3 regions of the Pantoea sp. X-Soil-TKNS-1207 genome follow, and region 3 is predicted to be linked to each of the others. Evidence: predicted binding sites of a transcription regulator. Region 3 holds the regulator's gene; each other region holds the start of a gene.
The links. Region 3 encodes PurR, which represses purine synthesis genes. Its sites were predicted from a motif close to CANGCAAACGTTTGCNTG; they were not measured.

Region 1 (7,218 bases), 1.1 Mb from region 3:
ACGCCCTGGGGCATCTTCCCTGAACTGTCCAACCGTGACACCCGCTTCCGCGCTTCGCAGCATACTCTGCATGGTCGCGTCCAGACGCAGGCTGTTTGCTTCGCCACTCAACGGGTTACCATCTTTGTCTTTCAGCTCTACCGCCACTTCTGCTTTTCCACTGCCATCCGCAATCAGCTCACCGGTACTCAGGTTGACAGTGGTCTTTCCGGCGTCAGGCTGCCCAGGCTGTCCCGGTTCTTCCGGCTGTCCCGGCTCGTCCGGCTGCTGTGGTTCTTCAGGTGGCAACGGCTCATCAGGCAGAAGCTGTTTTTCTACCGTGATCTGCACCTGTGCACTCGGAGAAGCCTTGCCTTTGGTGTCATACGCCACGGCACTGAGGGTATAGAGGTTGCTGGCGCCCTCCTGATAAGCCGGCAGTACCAGCTGAGAATTCGCGCCCGTACCGATAATTTTGCCACCCGCAGCGACCAGCATCGCATCATCCCAGACGATCCTGCCCAGACCATGCTTCGCCCAGACGCTCACGCCGAGCGACTGCGTGGAACCTTCGATACCCTCCACCTGATGTGCCAGAGAGAAGGTGATGACGGTCTGCTCACGGTAATCCATCACGATCTGGTTATTACGCGAAACCAGTTCATAGCGGGAACCGGCCAGGCTGCGCTGGTCGGCCACGGCATCCGACGACAGGTGCCAGTCAAGTGAACGCCCGAAGTTCCAGTTCAGGTTCAGGCCAACGGTGTTATCTGAACCGCTCTGCATACTTTTGCGATGGCCCGCGTCAATTGAAACCAGCGGTACCGGTGTCCAGTTGGCGCCCAGCGTTACGGCAGAAGGATTCTTCTGCTGGCTGCTGCGGCTCATTAACGCCACGTTATCGCCATAATATTGTTCATATTTGACCTTGCCGCCTAACTGCGGGTAGATCGGCAGCCAGCTGGCCAGTTCGATATCCCAGCCATTAGCCGGGCGTTCGTCATAGTCGGCCAGCAGTTTAGATTCATGCCAGCCGTTCAGGCGGTAATAACCATTCGCCGCCAGTCGCAGTGCTTCGGTCCAGATTTCGGCCCCCACACCAACGCGGCGGTTGTTGCCGGTGAAATCGTTATCATAAAAGGCGTTGTTGCCCAGCATCCAGCCATCAGCAAAATAACGCACGCCCAGACCAAAATTGCCGGTGGTACGATCGTCAGCGCGACGGCCTCCCAGCTGGCTGAAGACTAACAGATCGCGACTGTCCCAGAAGGGCACCAGCACATCCGCGGCATAGCTGTAGTTAGCGAAGTTTTCGTCCGCGCCAATGGCAACGCGCGAAGATCCGCCAAAACCATTTAGCCAGGCTTCAGCCTGCTGGCCTGCCTGAGAAGTGAGCTGGCTTTGACTGAACTGACGTGCATCGGTGGTCTTATCGTTTACTTTGGCGTCCGCCTGCCGATCCGCCTGGCGTGCTTTCTTAACCGGCTGAGTGGTTTTTGCCTTGGGCTGAGCGGCGGGTTTCACAACCGGCAGCCAGATCGTCTCCCCAGTGGAAGCCGCGAGGAAAGTGGCTTTATCATTGAACGCGAAAGAGTTGATTTCCCATAAGTGATCGAGCGACAGGTTGTTCTGACGGGCAATATCCGCCACACGCTCACCCGGCTTTAATATCAGGGTCTGTACATTCAATTTCTGTGAGCTGTCAATGCTCGCGTGGGCAATATCTGACATAACCAATGATGCAAGCGGAAGCTGCAAAATCATTGCAGTATAAATAGCGGAGAACTTAAATTTCTTAAATCTCATTTTCTAATCACCCCAGTGAATTAAAAGACGCGGCTAAAAAAATGCACAGAACAGGACCCGCACTTGCTCCATGTTTTTCGCCCGCCATTTTCAATTCACTGTCAGAAAAACAGGTAATGAGATTGTTCGTAATTCTTCAGCCTCAGCAAATCCACTGCCCTGCCTTTATTTATTCAGATACATCTGTTCTGATATCAGGCCGCCTGACGCGCTGAAGGTTAGCTATAAAAGGCATGACAACCAGCCTGAAATCAGGAGATTTAAATGAATTATTAAATAATCAAAATAGGATTTAACAAAAAAACAAAAAGAACGTCATTTTTGGTTGATATAAAATCGATAACACATTGAATGTAAATTCAGACGGCATTCATTTAACTGACTTAACTTTGTCAGCTTTATAATAAAATTTAATCTGAGAGCAGTTGTAGCAAAGAAGGGAATAAACGATGAGACGAGAGAGATGCCCGCTTTTAATCATGCATTAAAAGCGGGCGGCAGAACTTAACCTTCGTTATGCAATTCCAGACCTTCCACTTCGGTCTGACGCGCGATGGCTTTCGCGTCGTCATTACGCAGCGACTGGAGATAGTCGAGATAACGCTGGTCAACGTCTTTGGTGACGTAAATACCGTTGAAGACAGAACATTCGAACTGGGCGATATCCGGGTTCTCTTCGCGAACCGCTTCGATCAGGTCATCCAGATCCTGGAAAATCAGCGCGTCGGCTTTGATCAGCTGGCGAATCTCTTCCACTTCACGCCCGTGAGCGATCAGCTCGGTGGCGCTTGGCATGTCGATGCCGTACACATTCGGGAAACGAATTTCCGGCGCAGCAGAAGCCAGATAAACGCGTTTTGCGCCCGCTTCACGGGCCATCTCGATAATCTGCTCCGAGGTCGTGCCACGTACGATGGAGTCATCCACCAGCAGCACGTTTTTGCCACGGAATTCGGCACGGTTAGCGTTCAGCTTACGGCGAACCGCGCTGCGGCGCAGATGCTGACCCGGCATGATAAAAGTACGGCCAACGTAGCGGTTCTTCACAAAGCCCTGACGATAGGGTTTATCGAGAATTCGCGCAATTTCCAGCGCCACATCGGTGGAGGTTTCAGGAATCGGGATCACGACGTCGATATCCAGATCTTCCCACTCGCGTGAGATCTTTTCGCCCAGCTTGGTGCCCATACGGACGCGTGCGCTGTAGACGGAGATCTTATCGAGGAACGAGTCAGGACGAGCAAAGTAAACGTACTCGAACAGGCACGGATTGCTTTTCGGGTTCTCGGCGCACTGGCGCGTCGACAGCTGGCCTTTTTCGGTGATGTACACCGCTTCACCCGGCGCGACGTCACGGATAAATTCAAAGCCCAGCGTATCCAGCGCCACGCTCTCGGACGCCACCATATACTCGGTGCGGCCATCAGCAATCTGACGTTTGCCCAGCACCAGCGGACGGATACCGTTCGGGTCGCGGAACGCCACCATGCCATGACCGATAATCATCGAAACCACCGCGTAAGCGCCACGCACCTGCTGGTGCACTGCGGCTACTGCGGCAAAAATGTTGTCTGCTTCCAGCGGGTAGTGCTGAAAACGGTCCAGCTCCTGCGCAAAGATGTTGAGCAGAATTTCGGAATCTGAGGTGGTGTTAACGTGACGGCGACCCACTTCGAACAGCTGTTTACGCAGCTCGTGCGCGTTGGTCAGATTACCGTTATGCGCCAGCGTAATGCCGTAAGGTGAGTTCACATAGAATGGTTGCGCTTCAGAGGCGCTGGAGCTGCCTGCTGTCGGGTAGCGTACGTGGCCAATCCCGATGTTGCCCTGCAAACGCTGCATGTGGCGTGCTTCGAAGACGTCGCTCACCAGACCATTGGCTTTGCGCAGGCGAAAGCAGTTAAGCGCATCGATGGTACAAATGCCGGCGGCATCCTGCCCGCGGTGCTGCAGCACCGTTAACGCGTCATAGATCGACTGGTTTACTGGCATAAAACCGGTGATACCAACAATACCGCACATGTTGTCATTTCCTCATTAGCCGCACTCCCGGTGGCGTCACCGGGGTATAAAACTCGACGTGCTTTTCAGATAGTCGAAGAACCATCTGATGATGTAACTGAACTGGGGAATGAGTTGGGACTGCTGCCAGTCCGGGCTTTTCGAGAAGCCGGTGAATGTATCAAGGAAGAACAGCATGGCGGAAACAATCAGCACGCCACGCAACGCCCCGAAACAGACCCCCAACACCCTGTCGGTTCCCGACAGGCCGGTCTTTTCAACCAGCGAGCCGATCACATAGTTCACGATGGCACCCACAATCAGGGTGGCAACGAATAACACCGCGATGGCGATGCCGTTGCGAACCAGTTCGTCGTCAAAACCTGTAAACCAGACTGCAAGGTAGGCGTAGTAGTGACTGGCGACAAAAAACGCACATCCCCAGGTAACGAGAGATAAGGCTTCCCGGACAAACCCACGAATCAGGCTGACCAGTGCCGAAAAACTAACTACCGCAATAATGACGTAATCAATCCAGATCATGAACTCTTCCAGCGCCAGCGCGATTGCACCCCTGCATCCAGTTCGGGGCGCATTCTAACAGAAAAAGAAAACGTTTGCGTAGGGTTTTCCGGTTCTGCATCCATAAAAAGGGCGATGAAAAAAACTTTCCTCGCCCCCAGCCATCTCAGCAACATAACCCGCTGAAATAAAATAATTTTTTGTTATCTTCCTGATGAAAAGCCACGCCTTTTTCTGCTATTGGCGCGGCTTATCAATGGTTTAACGCGTGCTATACGGCTTCACCACTCCACCGAGGCCGGAAAGGCTTTTCAGCTCACCGACGGCGGCCTGCATCTTCGCTTTCGAGGCGTCCGGGCCGACATAGATGCGGGTAATCTGTCCCTGTACCGGCGTGGACGGCACGGTAAAGGCGCGATAACCCGACAGACGCAGCTGCGCGACGATCTCATTCACCTTCGCCGCGTTTTTCAGCGCGCCGAGCTGCACCACATAGGCCTGGCCTTTTGGCGCTTCCTCTTCGTTCTGCTGCGGCGTTTCCACCGGCTTCGGCTGCTCAACCTGCTTCGGCTGCTCAACCTGCTTCGGCTGCTCCACCGGCTTCGGTTCTGCCGGTTTCGGCTTCGGTTTGGGTTGTTCGATCGGTTTCGGCTTCGGCGTCTGTACCGGCGCGGTTTGATGCACCGGTGGCGGCGTCACCACCGCCGGTTCGCTGTTATGCGTCGGCTGGGTTGTGCCGTTCTCCACCGGGCTGGTGGTTTTGCTGTTGGTTTCGCTCTGCGCTGCGCCCGCCCCTTCCGGCGGCTGGGCCGGCAGCGACTGCGTCACCGGCGGCACCATCTCGCTGTCCTGCTGGTCGTCCGGTTTCGGCACCAGCGGAATCGCAGCGAACTCCTCTTTATAGTGCTTTTTCTTACCGTCCAGCAGACCGGGCAATACGATGACGCCAACCGCCACCAGAATCACCGTGCCGACCAAACGGTTCTGAAACTTACTTGCCACTGCCGTTCTCCGCTGCCATCGATTCCATTACCTGTGCCACGGTGTGGAAAGAACCACACACCAGAATCACATCCTCGGGCTGAGCCTGCTGGCGCGCCGCCTGCCAGGCAGCATCGACGCTCGCAAACGCCTCGCCGCTCGCCAGATGGGCGATCAGCTGCTCCGCTGTCGCACCGCGCGGCCCTTCAAGCGGGGCGCAGTACCAGCGATCTACCTGCGGCGCCAGCGCCGCCAGCGTGCCAGCGATATCTTTATCATGCAGCATACCAGCCACTGCATGAACCTTGCCCGTCCGCGGCAACTCCGCCAGACGTGAAGCCAGATAATAAGCGGCATGGGGATTATGCGCCACATCGAGGATCACACGCGGTGATTCACTGACCGTCTGAAAACGCCCCGGCAAAATGGCCAGCGGCAGATGCTGACGAATAATCGCTTCGCTGACCTGCAACCCTGAGGCGCGCAACGCGACCAGGGCGGTCGCGGCATTGGGCAACGGCACCTGCGGCAACGGCAGATCGCGCAGTTCACCCTGCGCATCCTGCAATGACCAGCTATCGCCGTGCTGCTGCCACTGCCAGTCGCGGTTACGCTGCATCAACAGCGCGCCCTTCTCCGCCGCCACGTCGGCAATGGTATGCGGCATGTCAGGTTCGCCCACTACCGCCGGTTTGTCGCCACGGAAGACACCGGCTTTTTCGCGGCCAATGCTTTCACGATCCGGTCCCAGCCAGTCGGTGTGATCGAGCGCAATGCTGGTGATCACCGCCACATCGGCGTCGACGATATTGGTGGCATCCAGCCGTCCGCCGAGGCCGACTTCGAGGATCACCACGTCAAGCCCGGCCTGACGGAACAGATTAAAGGCAGATAAGGTGCCGAACTCGAAGTAGGTCAGCGAGGTGTCGCCGCGCCCGGCTTCAATGGCGGCAAAGCTGGCGCTGTGCTGCGCTTCATCCAGTTCGGCACCCTGAATACGCACCCGCTCGGTGTAGCGCACCAGATGCGGCGAGCTGTAGACGCCCACGCGATAACCGGCGGCCATCAGCAGGGTTTCCAGCGTACGGCAGGTGGTGCCTTTGCCATTGGTCCCGGCAACGGTGAAGACAAACGGGGCAGGTTTTAGCAGGTCAAGGCGTGCGGCGACGCGGTGAATACGATCCAGACCCAGTTCGATGGTCTGAGAGTGCAGGTGTTCAAGATAATGAAGCCACGTGGCCAAAGGCGACGTGGCTTGAGGAAGGTGAAGAGTGTCCATGTGTCCCGTTAACTTTTACGGTGCATTGGTGAAAAGGCGCATTGCTGCGCCTTTCCGTTGCCTGTCAGGCCTCATTGCTCTCCGGCTCAGCCGCAGTGTCCGGCTGATCACCATCCTGCAGCGGCGCTGGCAGGTTCATCATTTTCGCCAGCAGGCTTGCCAGCTTAAAGCGCATTTCCGGGCGACGGATGATCATGTCGATCGCGCCTTTTTCAATCAGGAATTCACTGCGCTGGAAGCCCGGCGGCAGTTTTTCGCGTACGGTCTGTTCGATAACACGCGGACCGGCAAAGCCGATCAACGCCTTCGGTTCCGCCACGTTAAGATCGCCCAGCATCGCGAAGCTGGCAGAGACGCCACCCATGGTCGGGTCAGTCAGTACCGAAATATACGGCAGACCGCGTTCCTGCATTTTCGCCAGCGCTGCGCTGGTTTTCGCCATCTGCATCAGCGACATCAGCGCTTCCTGCATACGCGCACCGCCACTGGCGGAGAAGCAGATCATCGGGCAGTTGTCTTCCAGCGCCTGCTCAACCGCACGCACGAAACGTGCGCCAACCACAGAACCCATTGAGCCGCCCATAAAGGAGAACTCAAAGGCGGCAGCTACGATCGGCATACCGTGCAGCTGGCCTTTCATGACGATCAGG
Region 2 (7,218 bases), 300 kb from region 3:
GTCGGTCGCCATCCCGGCGCCAAACACCCGCGCCACAATGGCATCGCGGGCAAAGCCCAGCACGCGGGAAAACAGGGTCATTGAACTGACCGCTGCCAGCGATTTCAACAAATTCATAATTGGCGGCGCATCCTGAAAAGTGTCGGATAAATGAGCTACTTAGCGCGGACATCCGATGATGTCCGGCGATAGTCTACTGCCACGGCGGGAAATGACCAGCATTGAGTGTTACAAGGGATTATTCCTGTTCAGCGTCGCGCCACAGTTTTTCCACCAGACGCTGCGCAGCCAGCGCCTGTTCGCCGCTGGTTTCAGGCATCGTCTGATTTTGCACGCACTGAATAAAATGATGGGCCGCACCGCTGAAACCACGCTGGGTGAGATGGCTCTGCCATGCGGGCGGCGCCTCCAGCCGTAAGCCTGCCTGATTCTCCTGCTGCCAGTCGCGCATCTCGGCAATCTGAATATAATCGCCGTCGCAAATGGCGCTCACCACTTCGCGCTGCGTACCGGCGCGACGATGCATACTGGTGGTGATTTGCAGCGATCCGGCAGTGAAATGATGCTCGGCATAGAGCATCGCGCCCTGTTCGCTGGTCTCGATATGGCCGTGCTGACGCGTCAGCTTGCCACCCGCCAGCCATAAGGCGGTATCCACCACATGCAGATAGTCATCCAGCAGAGTGAAACGCAGATCCTGCGGCCCGACGCTGTCGGCGCGGTGCTTTTCGATACGCAACGACGCCGCGCGCGACATCTGTGAACGGAGCTGCTGATAACGCGGCGCAAAGCGACGATTAAACGCCACCATCAGTTTACGTTTGCGTTTCTCCGCCAGCGTCACCAGCGCCTCGGCCTGCTGTAGGGTCTCGGCCAGCGGCTTATCGACGCAGACGTCTTTGTCCGCCAGCAGCAGTGCTTTTACCACCTCGTAATGCGAGGCGGTGCTGCTGTGGACAAACACCGCATCGCTGGCGGCCGCCAGGGCAGCCAGCTGGTCAAAACAGGGAATACGGTAGCGGTCACAAAGGGGCCGCGCTTTGGCCTGATTAGGGGAGAAGGCACCGGCCAGCTGCCAGTTTTCCGCCTGTGATAACACCGGCAGCCAGGCTTTTTGGGCGATGCCACCTAATCCAACAATGCCAATACGCAGCGTCATCTCAATACTCCTTTTGCAGCAGCTGTTCCAGCTGCGCCTGCAACTGGGCCACGGTTTCTTCAAGTTGCGCGACACGCGCTTCAAGGCCGGGGCTATCCGTCTCGCTGGCGTCAGCAGGGGTTTCCGCCACTTCACCGCCAAACAGATGCATATAACGGCTTTCGCGTTTGCCGGGTTCTCGGGCCAGTCGCACCACCATCGGGCCATCATCGCGGGTGATCAAACCATTCAGCGTCGACTCGACCTCATTCATATCGCTGAATTCATGCAGACGACCACTGCGGGTGCGCAGCTCGCCAGGCGTCTGCGCGCCGCGCAAAAACAGCAGCGTCAGCACCGCCACTTCGGCGCTGCTGAGTTGCAGATTGCCAAACGCTGAGTTGCAAAAACGCTGTTCATATTTGCTGACGCGCTGGCCAAAGCCGTTGTTGGCGGTGACCAGATGCTTTTTCACCAGCTCATCCAGCTGAGACTGCACGTCGCTCTCGCTCAGATTCAGCACCGGTTCGCGGTTGGATTTCTGATTACAGGCAGTCACCACGCCATTAAGCGATAGCGGATATTGATCCGGGGTGGTGACCTGCTTTTCCAGCAGGCACCCAATAACGCGCAGCGCCTGCGCCGATAAGGCCATTTTCATCGAATTGCTCCCTTTTTATTATCCGCGGCGGTCCGGGGTCCACTCGCGCCAGGTTAAGGCTGTCAGTACGTGATCCTGCCAGCGGCCATCGATTAACAGATAATCTTTGGCATAACCCTCTTTTTCAAATCCCAGCCGCGCCAGCAGATTGCCGCTGCGCTGGTTGTGCGGCATATAGTTCGCCATGATGCGGTGAATATGCTGCTGACGCTGCATATAACGAATCGCGGTTTGCAGCGCCTCGAACATCATGCCCTGTCCCTGCCACTTTTCCCCCAAGGAATAGCCGAGATAGCAGGCGTGGAATGAACCGCGCAGCACGTTGCTGAAGTTGGCGACGCCACGCACTTCGCGCTCCTCCTGGTCCATCAACACAAAATAGAACGCCGAGCCTTGCTTGTGCATGTCGGCGATCAGCCCCAGACGTGCCTGCCAGCCGGACGGATAGCAATGGCTTTCGTCACGCACCGGCTCCCAGGGCTTGAGAAATACGCGGTTTTCCGCGTAATAATCCGCCAGCCGCCAGGCATCACGTTCATGAACTAAACGGACCACCAGACGATCGGTAGTGAGGCGCACGCGCGGCCCAGCAGAACGATAGCCAAACATCTTGACTCCTGAAATCCATGGCTTAAGAAGGAAGTACGCCAGCGGCGATACTTCTCACTATAACCGCCACCCTGCCTGCGGTAAAACCCCACGCCGCAGTCTGCTGAATTCATCCTGGTTCAGGATAAATTTTCCTGCGGATTCGATGAAAAAATATCATCCTGAGAATCCTGTCTTTCCCCTCTGCGCAGGCGGAAAATGGACCAACTGGTCTCTTTTCTCCTCTCTTAACTTGCTCAGGATCTAGCATGTCTCGGGTTGCAAAGGCACGACGCCTCGGTAAAACATTTTTATTGGTCGATAACATGCTGGTGGTGTTGGGATTTTTCGTGGTGTTTCCCCTCATCTCTATTCACTTCGTCGAACAGCTTGGCTGGGCCGCGCTGATGGTTGGCATTGCGCTCGGTCTGCGCCAGTTTGTGCAGCAGGGCTTCGGTATTTTTGGCGGCGCGATTGCCGATCGCTTCGGCGCACGCCCGCTGATCGTTACCGGTATGCTGATGCGTGCGGCCGGTTTTGCCTGTATGGCACTGGCGCACGAACCCTGGCTGCTGTGGCTGGCGTGTCTGTTGTCGGGCCTCGGCGGCACCCTGTTCGATCCCCCGCGCAGCGCCATGGTGGTGAAACTGGTGCGTCCCCCTGAGCGCGGTCGCTTCTTCTCGTTGCTGATGATGCAGGACAGCGCCGGTGCGGTGCTGGGCGCGCTGATCGGCAGCTGGTTGCTGGCGTGGGATTTCCGTCTGGTGTGCTGGGTGGGCGCGGCGGTGTTTGTCTGTGCCGCGTTATTTAACGCCATCTGGCTGCCGGCCTGGCGCCTATCCACCGAACGGGTAGCGATGCGTGAAGGGATGCAACGCGTCTGGCAGGACAAGCGTTTTCGTCTCTATGTTCTGACGCTGACCGGCTACTACATTCTCGCCGTGCAGGTGATGCTGATGTTGCCGGTGATGGTAAATCAGGTCGCTGGCGCACCGGCGGCGGTGAAGTGGATGTATGCCATCGAAGCGCTGCTGTCGCTCAGCCTGTTGTATCCACTGGCGCGCTGGAGTGAGAAGCGCTTCCGCCTGGAAACGCGTCTGATGGCCGGTCTGCTGCTGATGACCATCAGCCTGTTGCCGGTGGGCATGACCACCACCCTGCCGTCGCTGTTTTTGCTCATTGCGGTGTTCTATTTCGGTTCAATCATCGCTGAACCGGCGCGTGAAACCCTCAGCGCGTCACTCGCCAGTCCACGCGCCCGTGGCAGTTATATGGGTTTCAGCCGTCTCGGGCTGGCAATCGGCGGCCTGATTGGCTACTCCGGCGGCGGCTGGATGTTCGATTTAGGCCAGCAGCTGGCGTTGCCGGAATTGCCCTGGATACTGCTCAGTACGGTGGGTGGCGTGACGCTGCTGGCGCTGTGGTGGCAGTTCCAGCCGCGCGAAGTGGCCCCGGCGCTTTACAGCAGCTAATTTGCCCCTGCCGCTAATCTCTCCCATACTTCCCGCACGTCTGTAGAAAGGGTGACGTCTGTCACCCTGAGAACCAATGGAGAAACGGGATGAAACTCTACATCTACGATCACTGCCCTTTCTGCGTCAAAGCGCGCATGATTTTTGGGCTGAAAAATCTGCCCGTCGAGCTGGTCGTGATGCTCAATGACGACGAGAGCACACCAAAAAAACTTATTGGTCAGAAGATGGCGCCGATCCTGCAAAAAGCCGATGGCAGCGCCATGCCGGAAAGCATGGATATCGTGCGTCTGGTGGATAAGCAGGATGGCGAGACGTTGCTGAACGGCAAAGCGAACCCGGCCATCAGGGACTGGCTGCGGCACGTAAATGGTTATGTGAACAAGCTGCTGCTGCCGCGCATTGCCGATGCCGCTTTCGCCGAATTTGCCACGCCGGAAGCGCGCAACTATTTCCGCGAGAAAAAGCAGGCCAACATCGGTGACTTCAGCGAACTGCGCAAACACGCGCCGGGGCTGATCAAGAACATCAGCGACGATTTGCGTCAGCTGGATAAGCTGATCGTCAAACCCAATGCGGTGAACGGCGAGCTGTCGGAAGATGATATCAACCTGTTTCCGTTGTTACGTTCGCTGACGCTGGTGGCCGGTATCGAATGGCCGAGCCGCGTGGCAGATTATCGCGACAATATGGCGAAACAGACCCAGGTCAATCTGCTCTCCTCCATCGCTGCCTGACCCTGCCTGATGAGAAGCGCCCAGACGTTTCTCATCTCTCTCCTGGTGACACCCAGCCCTGATTCAGGCACGCTATGGCCGGTATATGCCGTATCGATCAGGACGAGGAAAGTATGAAGAAGGCGTTTGCCGGGCTGCTGGCCCTGTTGTTTGCCATGCTGCTGGCCGGTTGTAATCAATTAACCCAATACACCATTAGCGAGCAGGAAGTAAATCAGGCGCTCCAGAAGCACAACAATTTTGAGAAAGATGTGGGTGTTTCCGGGCTGGTGAATGCGCATATCGTGCTGAGCGATTTGAGCAGCCAGATTGGCCGCGAAGAACCCGGCAAAATCACCCTGACGGGCAAAGCCACAATTAATGTCAGCTCGCTGTTTGGTCCGCAACAGGCGGAAATGCAGCTGAAAATGAAGGCGCAGCCGGTGTTCAATGCCCAGCAAGGGGCGATTTATCTGCATGACATGGAGATTGTCGATGCCCAGGTACAGCCGGAAAAAATGGCGTCGATCATGAAAACGCTGACGCCGTACCTCAACGAATCGCTGAAACGTTACTTCAATGAAAAACCCGCCTACGTGTTAAGCGAAGATCGCAGCAAAGGCGAAGCGCTGGCGAAGAAATTTGCCAAAGGTCTGGAAGTGAAACCTGGCCAGCTGGTGATTCCTTTCACCGACTAACCCCCGCAACCGCGCCTCACTGGCGCGGTTTTGCTTTCTGCGCATAAAATCCCGTGCAAACGGTTGCCCACATCCTTATGATTACTCCCCGGCCTAAACGTGCCTTTCGTTTTCTACTCAGCCGGAGCCTTTTTGAATGACAGCCCAACCCCAGCAAATCACGATTCGCCGCCCTGACGACTGGCATATCCATCTGCGCGATGGCGCGATGCTTGAGGCGGTTTTGCCTTACACCAGTGCAGTGAACGGTCGTGCCATTGTCATGCCAAACCTGGTTCCGCCTGTTACCAGCGTCGCTGCGGCCATTGCCTATCGTGATCGCATTCTCGCCGCCTTACCGGCCGCACATGCCTTTACGCCGCTGATGACCTGCTATCTCACCGACTCCCTCGATCCCGATGAGATCGAGCAGGGTTTCCGCGCAGGCGTTTTCACCGCGGCGAAGCTCTATCCGGCGCACGCCACCACCAACTCCAGCCATGGCGTGACCAATATCGCCTCCATCGCCCGCGTGCTGGAACGTATGCAGCAGATCGGGATGCCGATGCTGGTACACGGTGAAGTGACCGACTCGCACATTGATATTTTTGACCGTGAGGCACGTTTTATTGAGACGGTGCTGGAGCCGCTGCGTCAGCAGTTCCCTGCTCTGAAAGTGGTTATGGAACACATCACCACCAAAGAAGCGGCTGAATACCTGGCAGCAGGTAATGCGCTGCTGGGCGCGACCATTACGCCTCAGCATCTGATGTTCAACCGCAACCATATGCTGGTTGGCGGCGTGCGCCCGCATCTCTACTGCCTGCCGATCCTGAAACGCAATATTCACCAGGAAGCGCTGCGTAAGCTGGTGGCGAGCGGCAACCGTCGCGTGTTCCTCGGTACCGATACGGCGCCGCACTTGCGCCATCTGAAAGAAGCCAGCTGCGGCTGCGCCGGGGTGTTTAACGCGCCGACTTCGTTACCGGCTTATGCCACGGTATTTGAGGAGCTGGATGCGCTGCAACATTTCGAAGCCTTCTGTTCTGAGAATGGCCCGAACTTCTACGGCCTGCCGCTTAACGAAGGAACGCTGACGCTGGTACGTGAGCCGTGGACCGTGGAGCAAACTGTCGCCGTCGCCGATGACAGCCTCGTGCCCTTCCTCGCCGGTGAGACTCTCAACTGGCGCGTAAAGCAATAACGCGCTGATGCTTGCCTTCGGGATAATTTTACTGTACAAATAACCAGTATATTATTCCGGAGGCGTTTATGCGTGTTGAAATTACCGTAGCAAAAACTCAGCCCCTTCCTGCGGGCGCACTTGATGCCCTGAGCGCAGAGCTTACCCGCCGCATCGCGCGCGATTTCCCTGATGACGAACACCATGTCAAAGTCCGCTATGCCAGCGGCAATCAGCTGAGCGTTTTTGGCGGCTGCAAAGAAAATCGCGAACGCATTAGCGATATCCTGCAGGAAACCTGGGAAAGCGCCGACGACTGGTTTATTACCGATTAACCGCCACTGCGCAGTTTTTGCCGGGTTTCGCCACCCGGCTTTTTTGTTTTTAATTCCCCTCGCCAGAAAAAGTCGCTGCATCTAGAATCATCCATAGTGATCCCCTTTTTTTTGTCCGCGTCATGCTAACAGGAGACGTTTTACCCATGACTCACGAAAAACCCGAAGAGGCGATGACGTTTGGTGAATTGCTGGCATTAATTAGCGAGCAGCAGCGCCGTTTAACCGTGCTGGAGAATGCTTTTGCCAGCCTGACGTTCTGCCTGGACGATCGCGCCAACCAGTTGCTGGTGCACAATCTGTCGCTGGAAGCGCAAAACCAGAATCATGACGAGCAGTTACAGCAGCAGTTTTCACGCCTGGCGGAAGAGATCCAGAAACGTATTGGCGTGTTGCCCGATAACTCGCAGGGATAATTCCGCCGCGTAAGCGGTTCCAGAGTCCTCCT
Region 3 (7,218 bases):
GCGACCTGAACCGTTGAGTTGCGCAACGGTGGGCGTCAATGCCAGTAGCAAACCATGACCGAACAGAATGGCGGGAAGCCAGATAGAGGTGCCGACAGCAACGGCGGCCATATCCGTGGCGCTTACCGCACCGGCCATAATGGTATCCACAAAACCCATTGCGGTCTGGGCAACCTGAGCAAGGATGACCGGGATCGCAAGGGCCAGCAATTGACGCGCTTCTGTTAAATACTTCTGCACGTATCACCTGCGTTTAAATAAGAAGAGAGCGGGGGGAAGTCCCCAAAGAATGCGTGGCTAGTGTAACGGTCGCCCGGTCATCCGCCAAACATTGTTCGCATTTTGTTAACACGAGTGTGTAAATTTTGCGCACCGCCAAATTAAACCTGACCGTGGCAGCTGTGATAAACTACAGCAAACTTCGCAGAGGCTGAGATTATGTTTACAGGAATTGTGCAGGGTACGGCAGAGATTGTTGCCATTGAAGAAAAAAAACTGTTTCGCACCCATATCGTAAAGCTACCGGAAGAACTGTTGCCGGGCCTGGCGCTGGGCGCATCGGTGGCGCACAACGGTTGCTGCCTGACGGTGACGGCAGTTGAAGGCGATCGCGTCAGCTTTGACTTAATCAAAGAAACGTTGCGCATTACCAACCTGGGGGAATTACAGGTGGGTGATGTGGTCAATATTGAGCGCGCGGCGAAGTTCAGCGATGAAATTGGCGGTCACTTAATGTCCGGCCATATTATGACCACGGCGGAAATCTGCAAAATTATTCAGTCAGAGAACAACCGCGAGGTGTGGTTTAAATTACAGGACGCGGCGCAGATGAAATATATTCTGCATAAAGGTTTTGTGGGCATCGATGGCATTAGCCTGACGGTCGGCGACGTTACGAAAAGTAAATTCTGCGTGCACCTGATCCCGGAAACGCTGGAGCGCACCACGCTGGGGGCGAAAAAGCTGGGTCACAAGGTGAACATTGAAATCGATCCTCATACGCAGGCGATTGTCGAAACCGTGGAGCGCGTGCTGGCGCAGCGTGAAGCCGCCGCACTGGCGCAGTTACAGCCTGACGACAGCGAATAACCTGACGTTAAAACAAAGGCGCCTTGCGGCGCCTTTTTTATTGGCTAGCGAGCCACCCGCAGACCGCCTTCGGCCCCACGGCTGAACACTACCTGCCATAGCTGAATATCTCGTGCGCGGAAGGCTCCGGCGCAGGCGTTGAGATAGTAGCTGAACATGCGTTTAAAACGGTCACCGTATTTTTCTGCCAGCTGCGGCCAGGCCTCAAGAAAGCGGTGATGCCAGGCCATCAGCGTGGTGTCATAATCCGCGCCGAAATTGTGCCAGTCTTCCATCACGAAATGCGACTCGCTGGCATCGGCAATCTGGCGTACTGAGGGCAGACAACCATTCGGGAAGATATATTTATCGATCCAGGGATCGACATTCATATCGGTTTTCACTGACCCAATGGTATGCAGCAGGAAAATACCGTCCGGCTTGAGATTGCGATCGGCCACGTCGAAGTAGGTCGCGTAATTTTTCGGACCCACATGTTCGAACATCCCGACTGACACGATGCGATCAAACTGCAAATTGAGATCGCGATAATCCTGCAACAGAATGGTGACATCCAGACCGGCGCAACGCTCCTGCGCCATTTTCTGTTGCTCGGCGGAAATCGTCACGCCATGCACCTTAACGCCGTAATTGCGTGCGGCGAATTCCGCCAGCCCGCCCCAGCCACAACCGATATCCAGCAATGTCATGCCTGGCTCAAGTTGCAACTTGCGGCAGATCATATCGAGCTTCGCCTGCTGTGCCTGTTCCAGCGTTTCTGCATCTTTCCAGTAGCCGCAGGAATATTGCATAAAGGGGTCCAGCATCAGCGAAAAAAGATCATTACCGAGATCGTAATGTTCTTTGCCGACTATCCAGGCCCGCTTTTTCGATTGCAGGTTGGTTAAACGCGCCGCCGCAATACGCAGCGTGTCTTTAAAATGATGAGGTAATTGCTGATCCAGATGATGCTTCAGTACACGGTGGAAAAACATATCGAGATTTTCGCAATCCCACCAGCCGTCCATGTAACTTTCGCCGAGGCCCAGCGATCCTTCCTGCAGGACCCGTTTAAAAAAATCCGGATGCTTAACCTGAATATCCCAGGGGCGAGTGCCATTTACGGCAATATCGGCCCGTTCGAGTAATTCATGGGCGATACGAAACCAGTGGTTTTCTTCAAGGCTCACTTCTTCTATACACGATGAACTCATAGCTTCTCCATCACCTGTCCGATTCAACCTGAGAAATAGAATAGTCAATTTCTCCAGGCTTGTGAGAGAACTCACGGAAAATCCGTGCGCCAGATATCCGACGTTTTACAGAGGTATGAATCTGAGTAGAAATGTCTGCCACAACACAGGGGGAAGAATATCGTGCAGACGCCATCCCAGCGACAGAGTCGCTTAAAATTAATACAATTATGTTATTGATTTGTTACAGAAATGCTGACCCACGCAGTATATGCTTACGTGGGTCAATATTCAACGACTTATCGTTAGTATGCTAACTAAAATCGTTGCCTTAGTGATTATCTTCGCAGGGACGAGAGTTGTGAGCAACATCACTTTGTGCGTTTGTTGCAACACGTTGCCAGCCGTAACCGGCCCAGGCGAGGGCGACGGTGGCGAGCATGACCAGGCTGGTGCTGTGCAGCGCCTGATGCAGACCGGCAGAGACCAGCAGGCTGGCCACAAAGCATAGCCCCAGTTGCAGCAGGTTTTGTAGCGAAGCGGCTTTACCGGTGGCGTGAGGGAATGGCAGCAGAGCGCTGGCCACCACAATCGGATAGATCGCGCCGTTAGCCAGCGCCATACCGCAAAACGGCAGCAATAACGCCCACAGGGCAGGGGCTGGCAGCTGGGCGACGGCAAACAGGCTGATAATGCTCAGGCTATAAATCACCAGCAACCACGGCAGCAGCTGTTTGCCCTGAAAACGATTCAGCAACGCGCGGCAGCCAAAGCCGCCAATCAGAAACGCGATGGTTTGCGGTATATAACTCAGGCCGATATCCGCGGGGGAGAGGCCCGCATCGGCGAGGATAAACGGCGAGCCTGTCAGCCAGGCAAAAAAGCTGGCGGAACAGGCGGAGTAGATCAGCACGTTGCCGCTATAAATCCGCGAAGCCAGTAAACTCAGCCAGCCGGGTTGCGCAACGCGCGCCGCGCTGGAACGGGCAGGGCTGCTCAGTTTCAGGGTACCTATCAACAGCACGACAGTGATCAGCGTCAGCAGCACAAAGATACTGCGCCAGTGAAAATGGCCCATCAGCCAGGCACCTAACAGCGGAGCCAGCGCGGGAGAGAGCGCTACCAGCGGCATAATGGTGGCGAACACCTTATTCGCCTGCGCGCGCGGATAACGATCCACCACCAGCGCCTGCCAGCTCACTGCGGCAGCGCACACGCCTACGGCCTGCACGAAACGCAGGGCCAGCATCAGACGTACATCCGTGACCCACAACATGCCAAGGCAGCCAAGGGCAAAAATCACTAATCCCGCCAGCAGAACAGGCTTACGGCCGAAACGATCGGAAAGGGGTCCCCAGAACACCTGCGCACAGGCAAATCCGCCCAGGAACAGGCTCAGGCTGGCACTGATGGTGCCGGGTGCGGTGGCAAAATCCTGCTGCATAGCACCAAATGCAGGCAGATACATATCCGTAGCAAGAAAGCCCAGCATGCTGAGTAACGCAAGCCAGGGTAGAAATCCTTTTGATGACAACATGGTAATTCTCTTTTGGCAGGTTGAACGCGGGGGAGTGTAAAAGGGTGCGGCGGCCTTTGTGAAACGCTAATATTTGCAAAGTGCTATCAAAAAATTTGCAGGCAAAAAAATGTGGTCAGAATATGCCCTTGAGGTGGTGGATGCCGTGGCGCGTACCGGCAGTTTCAGCGCAGCCGCGCAGGAGCTGCACCGCGTACCTTCTGCCATCAGCTATACGGTCCGTCAGCTGGAAACCTGGCTGGCGGTGCCGCTGTTTGAACGTCAGCATCGGGAAGTGGTGCTGACCGCTGCGGGCGAGCATTTTGTGCGCGAAGGTCGCGGTGTTATCAAAAAAATGCTGGCCACCCGGCGTCAGTGTCAGCAGCTGGCCAATGGCTGGCGTGGTCAGCTCAGCATTGCGGTTGACTGTATCGTTAAACCGCAACGTACCCGGCAGCTGGTGAAAGATTTTTATCGCCACTTTCCCGATATGGAGCTGATTATCAGCTACGAAGTGTTTAATGGCGTCTGGGATGCGCTGGCGGACGGCAGGGTTGATGTGGCGATTGGTGCCACCCAGGCGATTCCGGTGGGGGGACGTTTTGCCTTTCAGGATATGGGGGCGCTTAACTGGCGCTGCGTTGTCAGCCCCGATCATCCGTTAGCGAATAGCGCGTTGCTGGATGAGGAGACACTGCGCGCCTGGCCGTCGCTGGTGCTGGAGGATACCTCGCGGGCGCTGCCGCGCCGCATGACCTGGACGCTGGATAATCAGCGTCGCCTGGTGGTGCCGGAATGGGAGACCGGGCTGGATTGCTTGCTGGCCGGGCTGTGCGTGGGGATGGTGCCAGGTCATTTAGCCCGGCCGCTGCTGGACAGCGGCGGCTTAACCGAATTGCTGCTGCCAACGCCGTTTCCGGACAGCCCTTGCTGCGTCAGCTGGTCAGAACAGCGCGCCTCTCCGGCGTTGGGCTGGTTGCTGGCCTATCTTGGCGATGCAGAGACGCTCAACCACGAATGGCTGAGCGAAACCGTTGCTTAACGGCGATAGTCGCGGAACGGGCCGTCAGCCACTGAGCGACGCTCAATCAATGTCGGCTGAACTTCGATGGTTTGCGGATCTTCACGCTTGCTGGTAATGCGATCGAGCAGCATCTCCAGCGCTTTCTCGCCCAGCTGCGCTTTGGGCTGGTGGACCGTGGTCAGCGCTGGGGTAAAGTAGCGGGCGTTGCGCACGTTGTCATAGCCAATCACGGAAATATCCTGCGGCACGCGCAAACCCATCTCGTCGGCGGCGCAAATGGCGCCCATTGCCATGATGTCGCCACCGCAGAAGATTGCGGTCGGGCGCTGCTTCTGGTTAAGGATCTGCTGCATCGCCTGGTAGCCGGATTCCGGCTCAAAATCGCCCTGCACAATCCACTCAGGGCGCACGGTGATGCCTGCTTCATTCAGTGCCTGAAGAAAACCGGCATGGCGGCCGCCACCGGTGTTGCGTTCCATCTGACCGGGGATCGCGCCAATGTCGCGGTGGCCGCGCTCAATCAGATAACGACCGGCGAGATAGCCCCCCTGGAAAGCGTTGTCCTGTACGGTATCGGTAAAATCACCGCGCGACTCACCCCAGTCCATCACCACCATCGGGATATTGCGGTTCTCTTCCAGCATGGTCAGCAGGTCGTCGGGATATTCAGAACACATCACCAGCAGGCCATCGACACGTTTCTGCGCCATCATCGACAGATAGGCCCGCTGCTTTTGCAGATCGTTATGCGCATTGCCGAGAATCAGCGTATAGCCGCGATCGAAACAGTGGTTTTCCACCGCTTCAATAATTTCAGCAAAATAGGGCGCTTCGCTGGAGGTTGCCAGCAGCCCCAGCGTTTTGGTGTGGTTGACTTTCAGGCTGCGCGCCACGGCACTCGGCGAATAATGCAGCTCTTTAATCGCTTCCCATACGGCGTTACGCGTCTCTTCCGCGACAAAACGCGTTTTGTTGATGACATGCGAAACGGTGGTGGTGGAGACACCGGCGCGTTTCGCCACATCTTTAATTGTTGCCATGAAAATGGTACTCCCGGGCTTATCGCAACTTACTGATAAGTATATTGTTAAACGTTTGCGTCTGCTAATGGTTTTGCGCCCCGATTTTGGGGGCATTAAGGACTGAAAAAGGCGTTAACTATCAGTCAATATCGCTTCATCTTGCCGCAAACACAGCGTGCGCAAAATCTGTTGCGCAACGAAAGGCGGCGATTCTAGCAAGCTGGCGCGGATAAGACGAGATTTTTACCGGGCGCTGTGCGAAAATCGCATTAACCCTTCAATTAATGTGACTAAGGAGTTGTGATGAGTACAGACCTGAAACTGGCGCTGGGTACTACGGTTGGCGCATTGCTAATGATCATCGTGTTCAGCTTCACCGCGATCCTTCATTAATAAAAAAAGCCGGACCTGAAAATCAGTGTCCGGCTTTTTTTCGATCTCATGTTTAGCGAATGGTTTTTGGCGTCATCATCCGCCGCGCGCCGACATAATGCTTCTGCCAGTAATCCTCGCCTAACGCGCTGATCTGAATATCTTTACCGGTACGCGGTGACTGAATGAATTTGCCGTTGCCGAGGTAAACCCCAACGTGATCGGCGGTGCCGCGATGGTTAATGCGGAAGAACACCAAATCCCCTTTCTCCAGCATATCGCGCTTAATCGGTGCCGCATCGCGCAGGTGGTACATCTCGTTCGCGGTGCGCGGGAATTTGTATTTCACCAGATCTTTGTAGGCATACCACACCAGGCCGCTGCAATCGAAGCCGGTATGCGGTGACGTGCCGCCCCATTGGTAGGGTTTGCCAATCTGTCCCATCAGCTTATTCATCGCCGTTTCACGCGCTTTCTGGTAGCGCTGACGGTGTGACTTGCTCATTTTGATGGTGGTGAGATCGCCAGTATCCTCATCCAGCTCGGACGTTCTTTTCGCCAGACGCTGATGACCATATTTTTTCTTCGACGATTGTTTCAGCAGGGATTTTTTGCTGGTGGTTTTGTGTAGTGCGGTTTCGGTTTTCGGCTGTTTTTTCAGTCTTAACTTTTGAACGCTGGCCAGACGGGATTTTTTCGTGCTGGTTTTCACCGGACGTCGTTTGCGACGTTCATCTTCGCGCGCACTCTTTTTATCTGCTTTATGCAAACTGACATTGACGGGCGCCTGCGGGGAAGCAGAAGCCACATTAAAAAACAGTTGGGCGAAAGCCAGTATCAAAAGCGTAATAAGTAAACGCATAGTCCGGTTACAGGTTAAGCAGTCTGATAAGAAACAGCCTGCGGCTAAGTTAGAATAATCTGATCAATGATCAGTGCCGTGATGATTCTAATCCACTTTTTTTCCAAAAGGTAAGGCATTTTTCCATTAATCTGTTACGAGACTCGATATGGGGCAAAAAT

Region 1: a site for PurR is predicted at 4,393-4,410, ahead of cvpA (colicin V production protein). Genes of this name have one in related genera too.
Region 2: a site for PurR is predicted at 5,326-5,343, ahead of pyrC (dihydroorotase). Genes of this name have one in related genera too.

The regions. Positions count from the first base shown of each region.
Region 1 covers NZ_AP035958.1:3,024,547-3,031,764, forward strand. Annotated here, with positions in the region: gene AC6I8V_RS14080 (inverse autotransporter beta domain-containing protein) at 1-1,629, opposite strand, end outside; gene purF (amidophosphoribosyltransferase) at 2,290-3,807, opposite strand; gene cvpA (colicin V production protein) at 3,844-4,329, opposite strand; gene dedD (cell division protein DedD) at 4,570-5,310, opposite strand; gene folC (bifunctional tetrahydrofolate synthase/dihydrofolate synthase) at 5,300-6,568, opposite strand; gene accD (acetyl-CoA carboxylase, carboxyltransferase subunit beta) at 6,633-7,218, opposite strand, start outside.
Region 2 covers NZ_AP035958.1:1,628,621-1,635,838, reverse strand. Annotated here, with positions in the region: gene murJ (murein biosynthesis integral membrane protein MurJ) at 1-117, opposite strand, end outside; gene AC6I8V_RS07515 (Gfo/Idh/MocA family protein) at 239-1,159, opposite strand; gene AC6I8V_RS07510 (DUF480 domain-containing protein) at 1,161-1,799, opposite strand; gene rimJ (ribosomal protein S5-alanine N-acetyltransferase) at 1,818-2,408, opposite strand; gene mdtH (multidrug efflux MFS transporter MdtH) at 2,657-3,859, shown strand; gene grxB (glutaredoxin 2) at 3,949-4,596, shown strand; gene AC6I8V_RS07490 (lipoprotein) at 4,710-5,273, shown strand; gene pyrC (dihydroorotase) at 5,410-6,456, shown strand; gene dinI (DNA damage-inducible protein I) at 6,525-6,770, shown strand; gene AC6I8V_RS07475 (hypothetical protein) at 6,917-7,186, shown strand.
Region 3 covers NZ_AP035958.1:1,931,336-1,938,553, forward strand. Annotated here, with positions in the region: gene AC6I8V_RS09090 (MATE family efflux transporter) at 1-240, opposite strand, end outside; gene AC6I8V_RS09095 (riboflavin synthase subunit alpha) at 439-1,089, shown strand; gene cfa (cyclopropane fatty acyl phospholipid synthase) at 1,134-2,282, opposite strand; gene punC (purine nucleoside transporter PunC) at 2,593-3,798, opposite strand; gene punR (DNA-binding transcriptional activator PunR) at 3,908-4,819, shown strand; gene purR (HTH-type transcriptional repressor PurR) at 4,816-5,841, opposite strand; gene cydH (cytochrome bd-I oxidase subunit CydH) at 6,127-6,216, shown strand; gene AC6I8V_RS09125 (C40 family peptidase) at 6,269-7,057, opposite strand.